One region of the Colwellia sp. BRX10-9 genome, then DNA from elsewhere that is predicted to be linked to it. Evidence: predicted binding sites of a transcription regulator. Region 1 holds the regulator's gene; each other region holds the start of a gene.
What was found. The regulator sigma-54, encoded in region 1, starts transcription at its own class of promoters, with help from an activator protein. The targets are predictions, from matches to a motif close to GTTGGCACGNNNNTNGNNT.
Positions count from the first base shown of each region.

Region 2: a site for sigma-54 is predicted at 1,024-1,042, ahead of H4J69_RS07820 (P-II family nitrogen regulator). Genes of this name have one in related genera too.
Region 3: a site for sigma-54 is predicted at 968-986, ahead of H4J69_RS02125 (PEP-CTERM sorting domain-containing protein). Genes of this name have one in related genera too.

Region 1 is NZ_JACGVV010000005.1:165,874-168,084, reverse strand. It holds gene lptB (LPS export ABC transporter ATP-binding protein) at 1-497, shown strand, start outside; gene H4J69_RS05035 (RNA polymerase factor sigma-54) at 577-2,085, shown strand; gene hpf (ribosome hibernation promoting factor) at 2,109-2,211, shown strand, end outside.
Region 2 is NZ_JACGVV010000009.1:101,586-103,796, reverse strand. It holds gene H4J69_RS07825 (phosphoribosylaminoimidazolesuccinocarboxamide synthase) at 1-762, shown strand, start outside; gene H4J69_RS07820 (P-II family nitrogen regulator) at 1,093-1,431, shown strand; gene H4J69_RS07815 (ammonium transporter) at 1,418-2,211, shown strand, end outside.
Region 3 is NZ_JACGVV010000002.1:201,878-204,088, reverse strand. It holds gene H4J69_RS02125 (PEP-CTERM sorting domain-containing protein) at 1-911, opposite strand, end outside; gene prsT (XrtA/PEP-CTERM system TPR-repeat protein PrsT) at 1,066-2,211, opposite strand, start outside.

The DNA of each region.
Region 1 (2,211 bases):
GAAAAGGCATCGGATATTTACCACAAGAAGCCTCTATTTTTCGAAAACTCAGTGTTTACGACAATATTATGGCTATTTTACAAACACGAAAAGAATTATCAGATGCTGAACGTGAAGAGAAATTAGAACATCTTGTTGAAGAATTCAACATAGGTCATATCAAAGATAATTTAGGCATGAGCTTATCTGGTGGTGAACGCCGCCGAGTAGAAATTGCTCGCGCATTAGCTGCTGAACCAAAATTTATTTTATTAGATGAACCTTTTGCTGGTGTTGACCCAATTTCAGTAGGTGATATTAAAAAAATTATTCTACACTTAAAAGAACGTGGCATTGGTGTGTTGATCACTGATCACAATGTACGTGAAACTCTCGATGTATGTGAACATGCGTATATTGTTAGTCATGGTGAACTTATTGCAGAAGGTACTGCAGATCAAATTCTTGCAAATCAACACGTAAGAGATGTATACCTTGGTGAACAATTCACGCTATAGTAGTCAGTAAATGAATAGTATCTTCGTATGAAAAAAACGAAAATATCCCATTAAAAATAATAGGAAGTTAATGACCTAAATGCGCCCTACTCTACAACTCCGCATAGGACAACAATTAACCATGACGCCACAATTGCAGCAAGCAATCAAATTGCTGCAACTGTCTACGTTAGAGCTTCAACAAGAAATTCAGGAAGCCTTAGAAAGTAATCCATTATTAGAAATGGATGAGTCTTCAAATAATCCCGAAGATAAAAGTACTGACAACCTTGAAGAAGCTCACACTGCCGGTACTGGTGATGTTAAAGAAGCCCCTGCTTCTGATGGTAGCGAAGACGCTACGCCTACCATTGATGAAATCACCACCACTGAAGCCATGGACAAGAACGATATCCCTGAAGAATTAAACATGGATACCACTTGGGATGATAACTACACGGCCGGTGCAGCAAGTTCAAGCTCAGGCCCAGCTTCAGAAGATTATACTTACCAAGGCGAGACTCAAGACTCCATTCAAGATCATTTGCGCTGGCAAATGGAATTAAGCCCTTTTACCGAAACAGACCGCGCTATAGCGACAGCAATTATTGATGCTGTTGATGACGCCGGTTACTTAACGGTATCTAGTGAAGACATTTTAGAAAGTGTTGCCATTGAAGGAGTAGAGCTTGATGAAATTGAGGTGGTACTAAAACGTATTAACCTCTTTGATCCTGTCGGTGTCGCTGCTCGTTCTATTTCAGAATGTTTAATCATTCAACTTAATCAATTTGACCCCGCTACACCTTGGTTAGCAGAAAGTAAGTTAGTTTTGCGTGACCATATTAATCTGCTGGGTAGCCGAGACTATCGTACATTAATGCGTAAAACTCGACTAAAAGAAGAGCAACTGCGCGAAGTGGTGCGTCTTATTCAATCACTTGACCCTAGACCCGGCGATAGTGTGATGAAGAGTGACGATCAGTATGTTATTCCTGATGTTTCTGTTGAAAAGAAAAATGGCCGTTGGGTGGTTGAATTAAATCCTGATACTGCGCCAAAACTTTCGGTGAATCAGCAATATGCTTCGATGTCACGTTCGATGAAGTCGACAGCTGACACACAATTTATTCGCTCAAATTTACAAGAAGCTAAATGGTTTATTAAAAGCTTAGAAAGCCGTAATGATACCTTATTAAAAGTGTCAAACTGTATTGTGCAACGTCAAATTGGCTTTTTTGAACATGGTAATGAAGCCATGCGTCCAATGGTTTTAAATGATATTGCCGAAGCTGTCGATATGCATGAATCAACCATTTCACGAGTGACGACACAAAAGTACATGCATACGCCACGTGGAATTTTCGAACTGAAGTTTTTCTTCTCAAGCCATGTTGGCACCGAAAGCGGTGGCGAATGCTCATCAACAGCTATTCGTGCATTAATCAAAAAATTTGTTGCTGCCGAAATCCCAGCAAAACCACTTAGTGATAGTAAAATGGCTGATTTATTAGCCGATCAAGGGATAAATGTAGCTCGACGCACCATAGCAAAATATCGAGAGTCACTTTCTATTCCACCTTCTAACCAACGAAAAAGTTTACTTTAACGAAAAGATGAGGAATTAAGCTTATGCAAATTAATCTTTCTGGCCACCATGTTGACATTACCGAAGCTTTACGAGAAAACGTCACGACTAAGATGGCAAAATTAAGCCGACATTTTGATCATATCA
Region 2 (2,211 bases), on a different contig from region 1:
TTTGTTTGGATCGTACAAAAAGCTAAACCTGTAATGATTGAAGCTATCTGTCGTCAGTATATTACCGGTTCTATGTGGCGTTCATACGTAAAAGGTGAACGTGATTTTTGTGGTATCGAATTAGCTGAAGGATTATTGAAAGATTCAAAGCTACCTGAACTTCTACAAACACCTTCAACAAAAGGTATTTTAGAAGGCATTCCGGGCGTTCCTGCGATTGATGATGTTAATATTACTCGCAAAAATATTGAAGATAATTTTGAAGCCTTTAATTTTAAAACGCCTGATGATATTACTTTATACGAAAAATTATTAACGGAAGGTTTTGACGTTATTTCTGATGCGTTGGCAAAGCTTGACCAAATCTTTGTAGATACTAAGTTTGAATTTGGCTATGTAAAAGATAAAGCTGGCAACGACAAGTTAATTTATATGGACGAAGTGGGTACGCCTGATTCTTCACGTATTTGGGATGGCGAGCAATATCGTGCCGGTAAAGTGGTTGAAAACTCGAAAGAAGGTTTCCGCCAATTACTTTTAGCACATTTCCCTGATGCTGATATTTTATTAAATAAAAATCGCATGGACGAGCGCTTAGCTTTAGCTCGCAACAATGAGTTACCGGCATCCGTATTAATGGATGTGTCACAAACATACACAGCGATCGCTGAGAAAATTACCGGTCAAAAAATTGTTTTGTCTGCTAACCCTAAAGCTGAAATTATTGATATTTTACGCGAGCAGTATCAGCTAATCGATTAAGTCGTTATTGTCTCTGCTTAAAAGCTCTACACCCGTAGGGCTTTTTTTTTGTGCGCTATTTACCATCTCTAACCTTTGCTAATACTAAACCTTCAATTTTGCCCTTTACACTTTTTCTTAAACATAAAATCTGACTAATGGTCATAATCTGCGCACCAATATGGTGTTTGGGTTGTGTTTGTGTGTAACATTTTGGTGCATTTGAGCGGTGTAATATTAATTATTATTTTTTAACTTATTGTTTTTTAATTGATTGTCTCTTTGGGCACAAATGGTGCTTAAATAAATTTATATAAACAATCTTAAATAATATGCACTAAAGGTGAACAAATGAAGTTGATAACCGCAATAATCAAACCTTTTAAACTCGATGATGTTCGTGAAGCACTCAGTGAGATAGGTCTAGAAGGATTAACGTTAAGCGAAGTTAATGGTTTTGGCCGTCAAAAAGGTCATACCGAACTTTATCGTGGTGCCGAATATGTTGTCGATTTTTTACCAAAAATGAAACTTGAGCTCGCTGTTAAGGATGAAATGGTTGAGCGTGTTATCGACACTATTCTCGAAACAGCACAAACAGGAAAAATAGGTGACGGTAAGATATTTGTCACTAACATCGAACATATTGTTAGGATCAGAACAGGTGAAACAGATAATGAAGCTATTTAAACAGTTACACTCAAGCATAACGATGAATAAAGTATTAACACTTTTTGTTTTACTTTTGTCCGCGGTCGCATTGCCAAGTTTTGCCAGCAATGACGAATTGAACGGCGCAAATACGGCGTGGATCCTCACATCAACGGCTCTAGTCCTAATGATGACCTTACCCGGACTCGCTTTATTTTACGGTGGATTAGTTCGACGTAAAAATATTCTTTCTATTCTTATGCAGTGTTTTTCAATTGCTGCTCTTTCTTCGATACTTTGGTTTGTGGTCGGTTATAGCTTAGCCTTTGGTGAAGGTAATGCGTGGATAGGGGATTTTAGCAAAGTACTTATGATGGGAATAACCAAAGAAACCCTTGTTGGTGATATTCCGGAAAGCTTGTTTGCTTTATTTCAAATGACGTTTGCGGTTATTACTCCAGCACTTATTATTGGCGCTTATGCAGAAAGAATGAAGTTTTCTGCAGTCTTAATTTTTAGTGGCTTATGGTTGCTAGCGGTTTATGCTCCGGTAACTCATTGGGTTTGGGGCGGCGGTTGGTTAGGCCAAATGGGCATTTATGATTTTGCCGGTGGTATTGTGGTGCATATTACCTGTGGTGTTGCCGCATTGGTTGCTGCTGTTGTTTTAGGTCCTCGATATGGTTTCCCTCGAACGCCTATGTTGCCACATAACTTAACCATGACTATTACGGGGGCAGGTTTGCTTTGGGTCGGTTGGTTTGGTTTCAATGGTGGTAGTGCCTTAGCCGCCAATGGTGACGCAGCAATGGCTATGTT
Region 3 (2,211 bases), on a different contig from region 1:
GGTTCTGTAACAGCGAAGCCATGGGCAGTTCCCGAACCACCAATAGAATATGTATCATATTCGCCATTTGTTTTAGCAAATTCGCCTGACAAACCGAAGCCAATCATATCTACAAAGGTAGTTAAGATAGGATTATTACGAATATCTCTTGCAAGTAGGAAACTATCAGCAGCAGTACCACCTGTAACGTCCAAACCAAAAGATGAATCAGCTCGGTTCAAACCAGCCACAGCTAAATCAGCTGCACTTGCAACAACACCAAAATCAACTTGTGTAAATGACAACTCTAACCATGCTTGACCATTCATTGCATTAGTTTTATTACCGACATCAAGGCCTAAATCTAAATCAGGGGTATTATCAAGATAAATATTCATGCTAGCGGTAGCCAAATCAAGACCTGGTGTGAAAGTAATTATTGTAGCAGAAGGGTTACCAGCAGCATTATCTTCTGCAGAACCAGGGAAAGTAGCCAGCGAACCACCAGCCAGAAAATGATTAAATAAAGCATCATTATAAACTGGATTAGCAATCTCTGAAGGCGTTAAAGATAAACCTAAACCTTCAAATGTAAATGTCATCTCACAGCCATTACACTGAAATGAACCTGTTGCAGAGTTAGTATTCAATTCACCGTAGCCAGTAAGGCTGTAATCAGTAAGACCATTAACATCTGTAGCAGGAATACCTCCACCAAACATAGTTGATAGGCTAGTAGCATTATTACTGCTGTCTTCCCACCACTGTACGAAGTCAAACGATGTTGAGAATGTGCCTTTCTTATGATCAGCATCAATATCGGTTAACTCAGTAAATGTAACTCCACCAGGTAGAGAAACTGTCCCTGCATTCGCAAAACTTGCTGTAGCTAGTATTGCTGCTGCTACCATTCCTTTATATAAATTTTTCATATCAATACCTTTATGTTGTTCGTTATATAATTATGTTTTAACTTCTACAGATTACAATGCAATTCGCCCGCCAACTTTTCAAACACTTGTTTATTATAGAATTATTTTACATCCATCAGATTAAAAACATATGATTGTAAAAAAACCTGACATCTTATTTATTAACATTCGTTAATAAAGCTTTGGCTTCTTCAGTTCTATTCATTTTAAGTAAACAATCTGCCATATGTTTTATGATACCTTTATCATCTGGTGCAAGCGCATTTGCCTGTTTATAGTAACCAAGAGCTTTAGAATAGTCTTTTTGTATATAACTCACAAAGCCCAGAGTATCTATAACTTGTGGATTTTGTGGTGCCAATTCAGCTGCTTTATTTACATGTTGAATAGCTAAATCCATATCATTAGTGTTAACCGCAGCATAAGCCAAATTATTATGAATTAGATAATTATTCGGCACCTTCTTAACAAGTAGTAGATATTGCTCTTTTGCTAAAGCAAGATCTGTCGACATATATACTTGTGCCAAATTTGCTCTCACATCAATATTATCTTCTTGTTCAAGAAAAGTAGTCAGTGTTGTAATAGTGCCATTAAGATTACGACTACCCGCATAGGCCATAGCTAGCATCAATACATTTTTTTTATTACTTTCTAATTTTACTAACTCTTCTAAGTAAATAATCGCCACATTAAATTTTTGTTGTGCTAAAGCAATTTGCCCACCTAATCGAGTGAATATAATGGGTTGATTATTGTCTTTAATCTTGTAACTGTTGAACTTAGTTTCAGCGAGTGCGATTTGATTGGTAAATAATAAATAATTGACTTCTAATAATTCTAATACACCAATTGAATTAGAATTATTTAAGCCCTTTTGAATAACTTCTAGTGCTTTTTGATATTTTTTCTGCATTTCAAGTGACAAAGCATATTTAGTAATCGCTTGTATATCTGCACTATTTTTGTCTACAGCCATACTATAAGCTTTTTCAGCTTCAACAATATCTTGAGCGTCTAAATAAATGTCTCCCATCAAAATATAATGGAGGCTACTCTGCTTGTTATCGACTTTGTCTAATAACGCAATCGATTTGTCATACTCTTTAATTGCAGCATAAGATTGTGCCAAAGCAGTTGAAAGTTCAATTGACTCATCTGCGGTCCACTTAGACAAGAGGTATTCTTGTACTTTTAGCTCTTTATCTTTTGATAAAGTAATCAAATTACTTAATGCACCACCGTGCTTACTATTAATTTCAATAATTTGTTTCAATAAGGCTAGTGCTTCGAGGTTATT